2 linked regions of the Immundisolibacter sp. genome follow. Each later gene encodes a partner of the first gene's protein in a complex. Links are inferred from orthologs where the notes say so. Each region holds a gene or a part of one and is shown in the gene's direction. Other genes may lie near its edges.

The links.
Region 2: the proteins of H5U26_RS03350 (region 1) and H5U26_RS02510 are in contact, whole or in part, in a crystal structure (PDB 1JZD), measured with the Escherichia coli proteins. The link is inferred for Immundisolibacter sp. from one-to-one orthologs.

What each region holds. Positions count from the first base shown.
Region 1 is NZ_JACIZD010000001.1:690,836-697,900, forward strand. The notes cover bases 1,412-4,367. They hold H5U26_RS03350 (protein-disulfide reductase DsbD domain-containing protein), read left to right. Parts: upstream 1,412-1,810; coding sequence 1,811-3,925; downstream 3,926-4,367. Other genes in these bases: H5U26_RS03345 (SelT/SelW/SelH family protein), read left to right, coding at 1,552-1,824; H5U26_RS03355 (heavy metal translocating P-type ATPase), read right to left, coding at 3,938-4,367. In the rest of the region: H5U26_RS03335 (AEC family transporter), read left to right, coding at 1-58; more of H5U26_RS03355, read right to left, coding at 4,368-6,106; H5U26_RS03360 (YnfA family protein), read right to left, coding at 6,184-6,516; H5U26_RS03365 (hypothetical protein), read right to left, coding at 6,529-7,065. UniProt on the Escherichia coli protein: Required to facilitate the formation of correct disulfide bonds in some periplasmic proteins and for the assembly of the periplasmic c-type cytochromes.
Region 2 is NZ_JACIZD010000001.1:519,805-526,752, forward strand. The notes cover bases 291-3,129. They hold H5U26_RS02510 (thioredoxin fold domain-containing protein), read left to right. Parts: upstream 291-1,257; coding sequence 1,258-2,001; downstream 2,002-3,129. Other genes in these bases: xerD (site-specific tyrosine recombinase XerD), read left to right, coding at 291-1,215; H5U26_RS02515 (ATP-binding protein), read left to right, coding at 2,169-3,129. Outside these bases: H5U26_RS02500 (methylated-DNA--[protein]-cysteine S-methyltransferase), read left to right, coding at 1-263; more of xerD, read left to right, coding at 238-290; more of H5U26_RS02515, read left to right, coding at 3,130-4,577; H5U26_RS02520 (universal stress protein), read left to right, coding at 4,564-5,385; glyQ (glycine--tRNA ligase subunit alpha), read left to right, coding at 5,535-6,398; glyS (glycine--tRNA ligase subunit beta), read left to right, coding at 6,398-6,948. UniProt on the Escherichia coli protein: Acts as a disulfide isomerase, interacting with incorrectly folded proteins to correct non-native disulfide bonds.

The sequences.
Region 1 (7,065 bases):
CGTGACGACGGTGTTGTACGTGGTCGTTGCGCCCTATCTGCAAGGCTGGATTGGATGATGAATACGCTTGCCGATGATCCTCACCTCGCCTGCACGCGGCTGCCGCGGACGATGGCGCGCGCTGGGCGCGCGATCGCAGCGTGACGCTGCCGTTGCGTTCGATCCGGTCGCGGCCCGGGGCCGCTCTCACGGCGGTTCTGCGGTGTGGGAGGCCCGCCCTCGGGCCGAATGCTTGATCGAAGATTTCGCGGTGGGGGCGCCGCCCACAGGGATAAGGGGCCTAGCCAACCCCCAATCCGCCGCCAGCGCTTGCAGGGAACATGAAACTCCCGTGCGGGAAACAGCGCCCGTAGCGGACGCTTTCCGCGCAGGCTTCCGGTTCAGTCGGGCATGGCCGGCTGTTCGCCGTCTTCGTCCTCGCCGTCGTCCGCGTACTCGACCACGGTTGGTACGTAGGCGCCTTCGATCGGGTGCAGGATGTAGCCGCCCGATTTGGTGTCCCGTTCCAGGGTCAGCCAGCCGCGCTCGGCGGCCTCTTCCAGCATGGCGTTGAAGCTGCGAAAGCCGTAGAAGCGCTCGTTGAAGCCCGGCCGGCGTCGGCGCAGGGTCTGCTTGACCATCGAGCCCCAGATTTTCTGCTCCTCGCCGCGGTCCTCGACCAGCGCGCCGACGGTTTCCATGATCAGGCCAAGGCCCTTGGTGGAGCGGCTGGCATCGGTCGTCAGCTCACCATCGTCCTCATGATCGGCTGGGGCAGGTGCCTGGTCCGGCGCGCCGTTCGGCAGGCTGTCGAATAGGTTGCCCAGGTTGTCGTTGTCGGCGGTGACGGCGACGGTCTCGCTGCGCTTGCGCCGCCCGCCGCGCGAGCGGGACTTGCGTTTCGGTTCTTCGGGTACGGTTTCGGCCGCCACTTGTTCGGTGGTCGTCAGCGGCGCCGGTGGCTCGACGGGGGCCGCCGCCTTGGGTTTGGCGCTGCGCCGGCGGGCGGCGGGTTTCTTGGGCGTGTCGCCACGCACCAGGTCGTCGTAGTAGATGAACTCGTCGCAGTTGGCGATCAGCAGGTCCGACGTGGAACTGGCCACGCCCACGCCGATCACTTCCTTGTTGTTCTCGCGCAGCTTGGACACCAGCGGCGAGAAGTCCGAATCGCCGGAGATGATCACGAAGGTGTTGACGTGGCCCTTGGTGTAGCAAAGGTCGAGCGCGTCGACGACCAGGCGGATGTCGGCCGAATTCTTGCCGGACTGGCGCAGGTGCGGGATTTCGATCATCTCGAAGGCGGCCTCGTGCATGGCCGGCTTGAATTTCTTGTAGCGTTCCCAGTCGCAGTAGGCCTTCTTGACCACGATCGGGCCCTTCAGCAGCAGCCGCTCCAGAACCCGGCGGATGTCGAACTGGTCATACTTGGCGTCGCGCACGCCCAGCGCCACGTTCTCGAAGTCACAAAACACGGCCAGAATCGGCGTACGGTGGCTGGTCGGTGTGCTCACGGGGTTTCCTGGCGGGCGAAGGGCGGCGGCCATTATAGGCACCCTGCGAGGACGGACTCCCATGACGCACCGCGTCGCGATCACCTATTGCACGCAATGTCGCTGGTTGCTGCGCGCGGCCTGGATGGCGCAGGAACTGCTGAGCAGCTTCGAGGATGAACTGGCCGAAGTGGCGCTGCGCCCCGGTCGAGGCGGCGTGTTCGAGGTACACGTGGATGATGTGTTGATCTGGTCGCGCGGCGCCGAGGGGCGCTTTCCGGACATCAAGGAACTGAAGCAACGGGTGCGCGACTGCGTCGCCCCCGGCCGTGATCTTGGCCATGTGGACCGCTGAGCGTTGGCGGCAGGCCGCGCGCCGGCTACTGCTGGCGCTGGCGGTGTTGCCGGGCCTCGCCGCGGCCCAGGCCGCGGGACCGCATGCCCGCGTGGAGCTGCTGGCCGACGTGCGCGGCGTGCTGCCGGGCCAGCCGTTTGCGCTCGGCGTGCGGTTCAAACTTGACCGCGGCTGGCACATCTACTGGCAAAACCCCGGCGACTCCGGGCAGGCGCCGCGCATCGACTGGCAGTTGCCGCCAGGATTCAGCGCCGGCGACATCGAGTGGCCTTATCCAGAGCAGGTGTCGCCACCGCCGGTGGTGACCTACGGCTACGCGGACGAGGTTCTGCTGCCGGTGGCGGTGACGCCGCCGGGCACGCTGGCCGGCCCGGGGCAGGTCAGCCTGCGTGCCACGGTGCATTACCTGATCTGCAAGGACCTGTGCCTGCCCGAGCAGGCGCAGCTAGCGCTCGACCTGCCGCTGCTGGAACGGGCCGATCCGGACCCGGCCGGACAACGGGCGATTGCCGATGCCCGCGCGCGGCTGCCGCGCCATTTGCCGGAAATACATCTGGGCGCCGGCCGTTTCGGCGATCGGGTGTACCTGGACTGGCCGGCCGGGGTGGCGCCGGGCGCGGCGCAGTTCTTCCCGGACCGCGAGGGGCAGTTCCGGCACGCCGCGGCGCAGGTTCTGGAGCGCGTGGACGATCGGCTGCGGCTGACGCTGACGGCCGCCGGACCGCTGGAGCGCCTCACCGGTGTGCTGGTGCACGAGCGCGGCTGGGACGCTGCCGGTCAGGTGCGGGCGCTGGCGGTGGATGTGCCGATCCAATCGCTGGCTGCCGTCCCGCCAGCCGGGCAGCCGGTGTCGGTGCACGCCGCGGACGGCGGCATGGGCCTTGCGCTCGCCGTCGGCCTGGCCGTGCTCGGCGGACTGATCCTGAACCTCATGCCGTGCGTGTTTCCGGTGCTGTCGGTGAAGGTGCTGAGCTTCATCCAGCTGGCGCACGGTGATCCGGGACGGGTGCGGCGCCACGGGCTGGCGTTTCTGGGCGGCGTGCTGGTCAGTTTCTGGCTGCTGGCGGGGCTGCTGCTGGCGCTGCGGGCGGCCGGCGGCGGCGTCGGCTGGGGTTTCCAGTTGCAGTCGCCCGGTTTCGTGGCGGCCATGGCCCTGCTGCTGACGGCGGTGGGGCTGAATCTGATGGGCGCCTTCGAGGTCGGCCTTGGCCTGTCGCGCCTGGCCGGCAGCGCGCCGCAGCCGGCCGGCTATCCGGGCTCGTTCCTGACCGGGGCGCTGGCGGTGCTGGTGGCCACGCCGTGCACGGCGCCGTTCATGGGCGCGGCGCTCGGCTTTGCCCTGGCGCGCCCGGCCTGGGAAGCGCTGACCATCTTCACCGCGCTGGGTCTTGGCATGGCGCTGCCGTATCTGCTGCTGGCGGAGTTGCCGGGACTTCTGGCGCGCCTGCCGCGGCCGGGCCAGTGGATGGTCACGCTGCGTCAGGGGCTGGCGTTTCCGCTGTTCGCCACCGCCGTGTGGCTGGTGTGGGTGCTCGGTCGCCAGTCCGGGGTGGACGCGGTCGGCTTGTTGTTGTTGGCGGCGCTGGGGGTCGGCTTCGCCGCCTGGGGCGTCGGCCATGTGCAGCGGGGCGCGCGGCGCTGGCTGCCCGGTGGCGTGGTGGTGATTGGCCTGGGCCTCGCCGCCGTTCTGGGTTTCGCCGCGGCCATGCGCCCGGCGGTCGTGGCGCCGTCGGCGTCCGGCGCGAGCGCCACAGCGGGCGCCGGCATCGACTGGCAGCCCTGGTCGTCGGCGGCGGTCGACGCACTGCGCGCCACCGGCCGGCCGGTGTTCGTCGATTTCACGGCCGCCTGGTGCATCAGCTGCCAGGTGAACAAGCAGGTGGCGCTGGATACGGCGGCGGTATCGGCCCGCTTTGCCGAACTCGGCGTGGTCGCGCTGCAGGCCGACTGGACACGCTACGACCCTGCGATCACGCAGGCGCTGGCCGGTTTCGGCCGCAGCGGCGTCCCCTTGTACGTGTACTACCCGCCTGGCGCGCCGCCGCGGCTGCTGCCGGCGGTACTCACGCCGGGGCTGGTGCTCGAATCGCTGGCGGACTGATCGCCGGAGCGCTCAGCCGCGTGCCCGCAGCAGGCGCAGGCCATTGGCCACCACCAGCAGCGAAGCGCCCATGTCGGCGAACACCGCCATCCACATAGTCGCGTTGCCGAAGATCGCCAGCCACAGAAACACGGCCTTGATGCCAAGGGCCAGACTGATGTTCTGCCACAGTACCGAGTGCGTCCGGCGCGACAGGCGGATCAGTTCCGGGATGCGGCGCAGGTCGTCGTTCATGATCACGACGTCGGCGGCTTCCAGGGCCGTGTCGGTGCCGGCGGCGCCCATGGCGATGCCGATGTCGGCCCTGGCCAGGGCCGGCGCGTCGTTGATGCCGTCACCGGTCATGGCAGTCGCGCCGTAGCGCTGGCGCAGGGCATCGATGGCGTCCATCTTGTCCTGCGGCAGCAGATCGCCGCGCGCATCCTGGATGCCGGCATGCTGCGCGATGGTGCGCGCCGTGGCCGCGTTGTCGCCGCTGAGCAGCACCGGCGTGACGCCGAGGGCCTTCAGCTCGGCCACGGCGGCGCGCGAGCTGTCCTTGATCGTGTCGGCGACCGCGAACAGCGCCAACACGGCTGACTGCGAGGCCAGCAAGGTCACCGTGCGGCCCTGGTTTTCGTGTACCGCCAGGCGCGCTTCCAGCGCCGGGCTGCACAGCCCGCGATCCTCGATCAGGCGGTGATTGCCGAGCAGGAAAGCCGCCCCGTCCACCGTGCCCTGCACGCCGCGACCGGGCAGGGCCTGAAAGTCACCGACCGCAACGCCGCCCAATCGCAGACCTTCGGCAATTGCGCGCGATACAGGGTGATCGGAGCGGCCGGCAAGGCTGGCAGCCAGGGCCAGGTGCGCCGCGCCATCGCCGCCGTCGATTGCCACGGATTCGACCAGCCTCGGCTTACCCTCGGTGATGGTGCCGGTCTTGTCGAACGCGATGGCCTTCAGTTTGCGTGCGTCTTCCAGGTACACGCCGCCCTTGATCAGGATGCCGCGGCGCGCGGCGCTGGCCAGCGCACTGACCACCGTCACCGGCGTCGAGATCACCAGCGCGCACGGGCAGGCGATCACCAGCAGCACCAGCGCCTTGTAGGCCGCCTGCGCCCAAGTCCAGTCCATCAGCCAGGGCGACAGCAGCGTCACCGCAACCGCCAACGCGAACACGCCGGGCGTGTAGACCGCTGCGAAGCGGTCCACGAAACGCTGTGTCGGGGCGCGCGAGCCCTGCGCCTGCTCGACCGCGTGAATGATGCGCGCCAGCGTGGAGTCGTCAGCGGCCGCGGTGGTGCGAATTTCCAGCTCCGCGGCCTGGTTGATGGTGCCGGCGAACACGCCGTCGCCGATGGTCTTGTCCACCGGAATGCTCTCGCCGGTCACGGGTGCCTGGTCGATCGCGCCGGCGCCGGCGGTGACTACGCCGTCCAGCGGTACGCGCTCGCCGGGGCGAATGCGCACGATGGCATCGACCGGTACGTCGGCCGCCGGCACGGTTTGCCACGTTCCGTCCGCCTGGCGCAGCTGCGCCTGCTGCGGCGCCAACGCCAGCAGGCTCTGGATGGCGTTTCGAGCACGGTCCAGCGAGCGTGCCTCGATCAGCTCGGCGATGGCGTACAGCGCCATCACCATCGCCGCCTCCGGCCACTGGCCGATCAGGAAGGCGCCGGTCACCGCCACGCTCATCAGCGCGGTGATGTTCAGGCGCCCGTGGCGCAGCGCGCTGAAGCCCTTGCGGTAGGTCTCGAAGCCGGCGAGCCAGATTGCCGCCGCCGCCAGCGCCATTTCGATGCCGGTGACGGCAAGGTCCGCGCCGCCGAAGTACGCTAGGCCCTCGGCGCCCGCTGCCAGCAGCAGGGCGATGACTGGTCGGCGCAGGCCGTCGAGCATGCCCTCAATGTCGTGCGGATCGGCAGTCCGATTGCCGTCTTGCGCGGATGGAGCCAGCGGCTGCGGGTCGAAACCCGCACGGCGGATGGCAGCCAGCGCCTCGGCGATCACCGGCTGGGGGGCCGAGATGGCGAGTGTGCGGGCACCGAGCTGAAAGCTCAGGGAAACGATGCCCGCCACCGGTTCCAGCGCGCGGCGAATTTCGGACTCCTCGGCTGCGCAGTCCATGGCCTGAATGCGAAAGCGTGCCGCGGTGCCGCTGCTGCGTTCCGCCTCAGGCCCGGAAGAGATCGAACGGTCCATGCAAGGGTTCCTCAATGCGCATCTGCCAGAACTCAGTCATCGGCTCGGGGCCGACCGTTGTTTGAGGCATTCCGACATCAGACATTCCGGGACCCGAGCACGATGACGGCCATGCCGAGCAAGGCAAGGCCCACGCCCAGCCAGTCGGTCATGGACGGCCGCACCGAATCCACGGCCCACAGCCACAGCAGCGCCATGCTGACGTACACGCCCCCATACGCCGCATACACGCGCCCGGCCGCCTGCGGGTGCAGCGTCAGCAGCCACACGAATGCCGCCAGGCTGGCCGCCGCGGGCAGCAGCAGCCATACGGAGTGGCCCTGCTTGAGCCACAGCCAGGGCAGGTAGCAGCCCAGGATCTCCGCCAGCGCGGTCAGCGCAAATAGCCCGAAGGTCTTTAGCAACTCCATCCCGGCCCCTGCTCAGGCTTCCAGAATCCAGACCACGAGGCCGAGCACGCACAGCAGTGCGCCCACGGCGCCATGTTCGTAGCGCTCCAGGCGTTCCAATCGCAGGTGTGCAAGGCCCAGCAGCGTCAGCCAGGTGAACAGCAGCATCCCGGCCAACGTGGCGCCCGCCAGCAGCAGCGACAGCAGCACAAAGCCCGCCCAGCCGTAAGGCACGCCGGCCACGAACACCGGCAGGAAGCCTTCACAGGGCGAAAAAGTCAGCGCCGCCAGCAGCCCCCATATCACGGCACGGTCGCTGCGTGTGGCGTTGCTGGCTGGGGGCGCCGGGCGCGGGTACGGATGGTCGTGGTCGTGGTGTTCATGCGCCGGGTCATGGCCGGGCGCGTCGTTCGCCACAAAGTGGCTGTGACCATGCCCCTGCCCGCGCCACTGCCGCCACAGGTACCACAGGCCAAAGGCGATCAGCACTGCGCCCGTAAGCCAGGGAAAGACGCCTTCGGTCCAGCGGTTCACCGCGAAGCCCAGCCACGCGACGACGGCGCCCAGCGC
Region 2 (6,948 bases), 170 kb from region 1 along the record:
CCTTTCAGCACCGCGTCTGGGCGGCGCTGCGGGCCATCCCGGCCGGCCGCACTCGCCGCTATGGCGAGCTGGCGGCCGAGCTCGATACCGCTGCCCGCGCCGTTGGCGGCGCCTGCCGTGCCAATCCGCTGTTGCTGGTAGTGCCCTGCCACCGGGTGGTGGCGAGCACCGGCGACGGCGGCTTCATGGGCGCGTCCGATGGCGACTGGCCGCGTCGCAAGCAGCAGCTGCTGGCGCATGAACGCAGCCACTTTCGCGCCTGAGGATCCGCGCGCTGCGGCGCCCTTGTCCAGGGCCGGCGCGCCGGCCGCCGCCCCGACCAAACCGCCGGTCGAACCCCTGCTTGAACAGTTCCTCGACAGCCTGTGGCTGGAGCGCGGCGCCAGCCGCCTGACGCTCGCCGCCTACCGCACCGACCTGCTCAGCTTTGCGGCGCACATGTCCTTGCGCGGCGCGCCGCTGGCCGGCGCCAGCCGTGCCGACCTGCTCAGCTACCTGGCCGCGCCTGCCCAAGCCGGGCTCGCGCCGCGCTCGCTCGGCCGCCGCCTGTCGGCGCTGCGCGGCTTTTTCCGGTATCTGGTCCGCGAAGGCGTAAGGCACGAAGACCCCACCGCGCGCATCGAATCCCCGCGCCTGGGCCGGCCGCTGCCAAAAACGCTCACCGAGGCCGACGTCGAGCGCCTGCTGACCGTGCCCAGCGGCGACACGCCCGAGGCCCTGCGCGACGCCGCCATGCTGGAGCTACTGTATGCCTGCGGCCTGCGGGTGAGCGAGCTGGTGAGCCTACGCGTCGCGCAGGTGGACCTGAACCGCGGCGTGCTGGTGGTGCTGGGCAAGGGCGCCCGTGAGCGGCTGGTGCCGGTCGGCGAGACCGCGGTGGCGCGCATCCAGACCTATCTGGCAAAGGCACGCGGCGCGCTGCTCGATGGGCAGGTCAGCGATGCGCTGTTCGTCACCCGCCGCGGCGGCGGCATGACGCGGCAGGCCTTCTGGCACCGGTTGCGCCACCATGCGCGCCTGGCCGGCTTCGAGCGCCTGCCCTCGCCACACACGCTGCGTCACGCCTTTGCAACCCACCTGCTCAATCATGGCGCCGACCTGCGCGCGGTGCAGATGCTGCTCGGCCACGCCGATCTTTCAACCACCCAGATCTACACCCACGTGGCGCGCGAGCGCCTGAAGGCCCTGCACGCCCAGCATCACCCGCGCGGCTGAGCCCATACAATCCGCCCCACTCCCGCCCGATCGGACCCACCCATGAAACGCCTTCTCGCTTGCGCGCTCGCCGGACTGACGCTGCTGACCGTCACCGGCGCCCGCGCCGACACTCCGGCGGCACTCGCCGCCGTGCTGGCCAAGGTATCGCCCGATGCGCCGCCGACCTCCGTGCAGCCCTCCGCCATCGCCGGCCTGTACGAGGTGATCTTCGGCAGCACCGTCTATTACTTCAGCGCCGACGGCAAGCACATGCTCGGCGGGCCGCTGGTGGAGCTGGCCAGCCGGCGCAACCTGTCCGCCGCAGCGCTGCAGAAAGTCGAGCGCGAGCAACTGATGCCGCAGCGGGTCGCCTTCCTGCGGCAGCTGCGCGACGCCGACGCGATCGTGTTCGCTGCCGCCAAGCCGCAGCACCGCATTACCGTATTCACCGACATCGACTGCGGCTATTGCCGCGAGCTGCACCGCCATGTGGGTCAATACAACGCGGCCGGGATCAGCGTGCGCTACGTGGCCTTCCCGCGCGCCGGCGAGGGCTCGGAGTCGTTCAAGAAGGCCGAAAACGTCTGGTGTGCCGCCGACCGCAAGGCCGCGCTCACCGATGCCAAGGCCGGCAAGACCGTCCCCGACAAGGTGTGCGAAAACCCGGTTGCCGAGCAGTTCCACGCCGGCGAGAAGATCGGCGTGTCCGGCACGCCGGCGATCCTGCTCGACGACGGCCGCCTGCTGCCCGGCTACGTGCCGCCGGACGAACTCAAGCGCGTGCTGGAGCAACCGGCCGGCTGAGTCGACCGGTGCCGTCGGTGGTGCGGTCGTTGCGACACTCACCGCTGACGTAGCCTCCCCGATCGAAAGCGGCCTGACCTTAATCGCGCGCCGATCCGCAGCGCGCTGGTTACCATCGCCTCCCGGCCGGCACGGGTCGGGTGAACCATGAGCAGGGGGAGTCATCGATGGCGATCGAGCCACTTAAAGCCGCACAGCTTTATGCGCCCTGCGCGCCGGAGCTGATTCCCTACCAGAGCACCGCCGAGGTGGCGGAGCCGGTCGACGTGGTCGGCCAGGAACGGGCGCTGGCGGCGCTGGCCTTCGGTACCGGCATCCGCCGCGACGGATACAACCTGTTCATCCTGGGCACGCCCGGCGCCGGCCGGCACGGCGTGGTGCGCCGTTTCCTCGAGCAGCGCGCGGCCAGCCAGGCAACGCCGGCCGACTGGTGCTACGTGCACAACTTCGAGCAGCCGCACCGGCCGCGCGCGCTGCGCTTCGCGCCCGGCCAGGGCAAGGGCTTTTGCGAGGCCGTGGCGCAACTGGTCCAGGATCTGCACAGCACGCTGCCCAGCGCCTTCGAGAGTGACGAATACCAGGCCCGGCGACGGGTGGTCGAGCAGGAATTCAAGGACCGCCACGAGCAGGCCATCGACGAGATCCGCGAGCGTGCCCGCGCCAAGGACATCGCGCTGATCACCACGCCGGGCGGCTTCGCCTTCGCGCCGCTGGTCAGTGGCGAAGTGATGTCGCCGGCCGCCTTCCACAAGCTGCCCGAGGAGACCCGCAAGCGCATCGAGGCCGACATCGAGCAGCTCGAACAGGAACTGGGCGAGCGGCTGCGGCGCCTGCCGCAGTGGCAGAAGGAAGCCCGCCGACGCATCCGCGAGCTCGACCACGACATGGCAATGAGCGTGGTGCAGCCGGCCTTCGCGGAACTGAAGACCGCCTTTGAGGGCACACCGGGCGTGGCTGAATACCTCGACGCCGCCTGCCGCGACGTGGTCGACAACGTTGGCGATTTCACCGCCACGCGCGAGGACGCCGCGCCGCGGCTGCCGTTCGCGCCCGAGCCGAGCTTCACCCGCTACGAGGTGAACCTGCTGATCCAGCACCCGGCCGGGCGCGGCGCGCCGGTGGTGTACGCCGACCTGCCGAACTACCCGAACCTGGTCGGGCGGCTGGATCACCAGGCCCGCTTCGGCACGCTGTCCACGGACTTCACGCTGATCAAGCCGGGCGCGCTGCACGAGGCGAACGGCGGCTACCTGCTGCTGGACGCCCTGCGCCTGCTCGGCCAGCCCTATGCCTGGGATGCCTTGAAGCGTGCGCTGCGTGCCAAGGAGCTGCGCATCGAGCTACTGGAGCGGGCGATCGGCCTGCTGACCACGGTATCGCTGGACCCGGAGCCGATTCCGCTGGACGTGACCGTGCTGCTGATCGGTGACCGCCGGCTGTACTACCTGCTGGCCGAGTACGACCCCGAGTTCGCCGAGCTGTTCAAGGTGGCAGCGGATTTCGAGGACGATCTGCGCCGCAGTCCGGACACCACGCGCGACCTGGCACGCCTGCTGGCCACGCTGGCGAGCCGGCAGGGCCTGCTGCCGTTCGGCTCGGCGGCCGTGGCGCGCGTGATCGAGCACGCCTCGCGCAGCATTGGCGACGCGCAGCGGGTCGATGTGCGCCTGAACTACCTGGGCGACCTGCTGACGCAAGCCGACTATTTCGCGCGCCAGGCCGGCGCGGCGTTGGTGCTGCCAAGCCACGTGCAGCAGGCAATCGACGCGGCGGAGCAGCGCAGCGGGCGCGTGCGCGAGCGGGTGCAGGAGGCCATCCTGCGCGACACGCTGCTGATCGATACCGCCGGCGAGCGGGTCGGGCAGATCAACGGCCTGGCGGTGCTGGGCCTGGGCGGGGTCATGTTCGGCCGGCCGACCCGCATCACTGCCCGCGTGCGGCCCGGCCAGGGCCGCGTGCTGGACATCGAGCGCGAGGTGGAACTGGGCGGCCCGCTGCACTCCAAGGGCGTGCTGATCCTGTCGAGCTTCCTGGCGGCACGCTACGCCGCCGGCGAGGCGCTGTCGCTGTCGGCCAGCCTGGTGTTCGAGCAGTCCTACAGCGGCGTGGACGGCGACAGCGCATCCTGCGCCGAGCTGTACACGCTGCTGTCGGCGCTGGCCGAGGCGCCGATCCGCCAGTCGCTGGCGGTCACGGGCTCCGTGAACCAGTTCGGCGAGGTGCAGGCCATCGGCGGCGTCAACGAGAAGATCGAGGGCTTTTTCGACATCTGCCGGGCGCGCGGCCTGACCGGCAACCAGGGCGTGCTGATCCCGGCCTCCAACGTGCAGCACCTGATGCTGCGCGCCGACGTGCGCGACGCGGTGGCCGCCGGCCAGTTCAACGTCTACGCCGTGCGCACGGTGGACGAGGGCATCGAGCTGCTGACCGGCCTGCCGGCAGGCGTCGCGGACGCCGAGGGCATTTATCCGGAAGGCAGCATCAACGGCCTGGTGTCCGACCGCCTGGCCGAGTACGCGCGCATCCGCGCCGCGCTGGTGCACGGCGGCGAGGGCAACGGCAATGGCGATATCTGAGCAACCGGCGCAGGAACGCATCCTGGTGGCGGTCGATGCATCGGCCGCCAGCCTGCTGGCGCTGGAACTGGCGGCCGACTTGGCGGCGGCGCTGCGCGCCAGCCTGGCCGGGCTGTTCGTGGAAGAAGAAGACCTGCTGCACGCCGCCGGCTTGCCGTTCGTGCGCGAGATACGCGCCCAGTCCGGGCAGGCGGCGCCGTTCACCGCCACCGACCTTGAACGCCACTGGCGCGCCCTGGCGAGCGACGCCCGCAATGCCCTGACGCGCGCCGCCCAGGCCCGCCGGATCGCCTGGAGCTTCGAGGTAGTGCGCGGCCGGGCATCGCAGGTGATGTCGGAAGCAGCCCGCAACGCGCGCCTGACTGGGCTTGGCAGCAGTGCCCGCGCGGCCAGCAGGCTCGGCTCGGTGGCGCGGGCGGCGCTGGTCGCGACCGATTCCTCCCTGCTGCTGGTGCCGCCGCAGCGGCGCCCTGGCGAGCGCTGGGTGGCCCTGGTTGATACGCCCGGCGGCGCAGCGGCCGTATTGGCGCTGGCAAGCGCATTGGCAACGACGCCGGCGGCGCCGCTGCTGCTGGTGGCGCCGTCGCTGGAAGCCTTCGGCCAGGCCGCGCTGGCCGGCACGCCCGGCGCGGCGCAGCTGCACCGCATGGCCTTGCCTGAGCTTGCCGAACTGCCGGCGCTGGTCGCCATCCTGAGTGCTCAGCGCGCGCAGGGCCTGATCCTGGCCGCGGACAGCCGCTTCGCAGACCCGGCTCAGATCGAACGCCTGGTCGCCGATGGCGGCTGGCCGGTGCTGCTGGTGCGCTGACTGCGCCCGACGCCACGCCGGACCCACGCGAGAATGACGGCCCGCAGCGCCTTGTCGCCCGCGGGCGGCGCAACACCGACGGCTATAATCGCGCCCTTTTCGGGGCCGCCCCTGAGCGGTTCAGCCGATTCCGCCACGCGAGACCGCCGGTGACCTTCCAGGACCTGATCCTTCGCCTGCAGAGCTACTGGGCACGCCAGGGCTGCGCGCTGATGCAGCCGCTCGACATGGAAGTCGGTGCCGGCACCTTTCACCCGGCCACGTTCCTGCGCGCACTTGGCCCGCAGCCGTGGGCGGCGGCCTATGTGCAGCCGTCGCGGCGGCCGACCGACGGCCGCTATGGCGACAACCCCAACCGTCTGCAGCATTACTTCCAGTTCCAGGTGGTCATCAAACCCTCGCCGCTGGACATCCAGGAGCTTTATCTGGACTCGCTGCGCGAGCTGGGCGTGGACCCGCTGGTGAACGACATCCGCTTCGTCGAGGACAACTGGGAGTCGCCGACCCTGGGCGCCTGGGGCCTGGGTTGGGAGGTGTGGCTCAACGGCATGGAGGTGACGCAGTTCACCTATTTCCAGCAGGTGGGCGGCATCGAGTGCCGGCCGGTGACGGCCGAGATCACCTATGGCCTGGAACGCATTGCCATGTACCTGCAGGGCGCAGACAGCGTGTACGACCTGACCTGGGTGGACGGCCCGCAGGGGCGCATCACCTACCGCGACGTGTACCACCGCAACGAGGTCGAGCAGTCGCACTACAACTTCGATCACGCGCCGGTGGACGCGCTGCTGGCCGGTTTTGACGCCGCCGAGCGCACCTGCCTGGCGCTGGTCGAGGCCGGCCTGCCGCTGCCGGCCTATGAACAGGTGCTCAAGGCCTCGCACAGCTTCAACCTGCTGGACGCGCGCCGCGCCATCGGCGTCACCGAGCGCGCCCGCTACATCCTGCGCGTGCGCACCCTGGCCCGCGCGGTGGCCGAGGCCTACGCCGCGCCCGCGGGGGAGGCCGCCTGATGGCCGCGCTGCTGATCGAAATCGGCACCGAGGAGCTGCCGCCGCGGTCCCTGCAGGCGCTGTCGCGGGCGTTTGGCGAGCACCTGCTCGGCGGCCTGGTCGAGGCCGGGCTCGCCGACCCCGGCGCGGCGTGCCGGGTGTTCGCCAGTCCGCGCCGGCTGGCCGTGCGCGTGGCCGACGTGCGCGATCAGGCGCCGGCGCGCGAGGTCGAACGCCGCGGCCCGGCGCTGAAGGCCGCCTTCGATGCCGACGGCCAGCCGACGCGCGCCCTGCTCGGCTTCGCGCAGTCCTGCGGCGTCGAGGTGGGCGCGCTCACGACGCTCGAAACCGACAAGGGCGCCTGGCTGGTGCACCGCCACACCCAGCCCGGCGAGGCGCTGGCGGCGGCGCTGCCGCGCCTGTTCGACGCTGCGCTCAAGGCGCTGCCGATCGACCGGCGCATGCGCTGGGGCAGCGGCGAGCACGGCGAGTTCGTGCGCCCGGTGCACTGGCTGCTGGCGCTGCACGGCGCGCAGGTGATCGGCTTCGAACGGTTTGGTCTGGCGGCCGG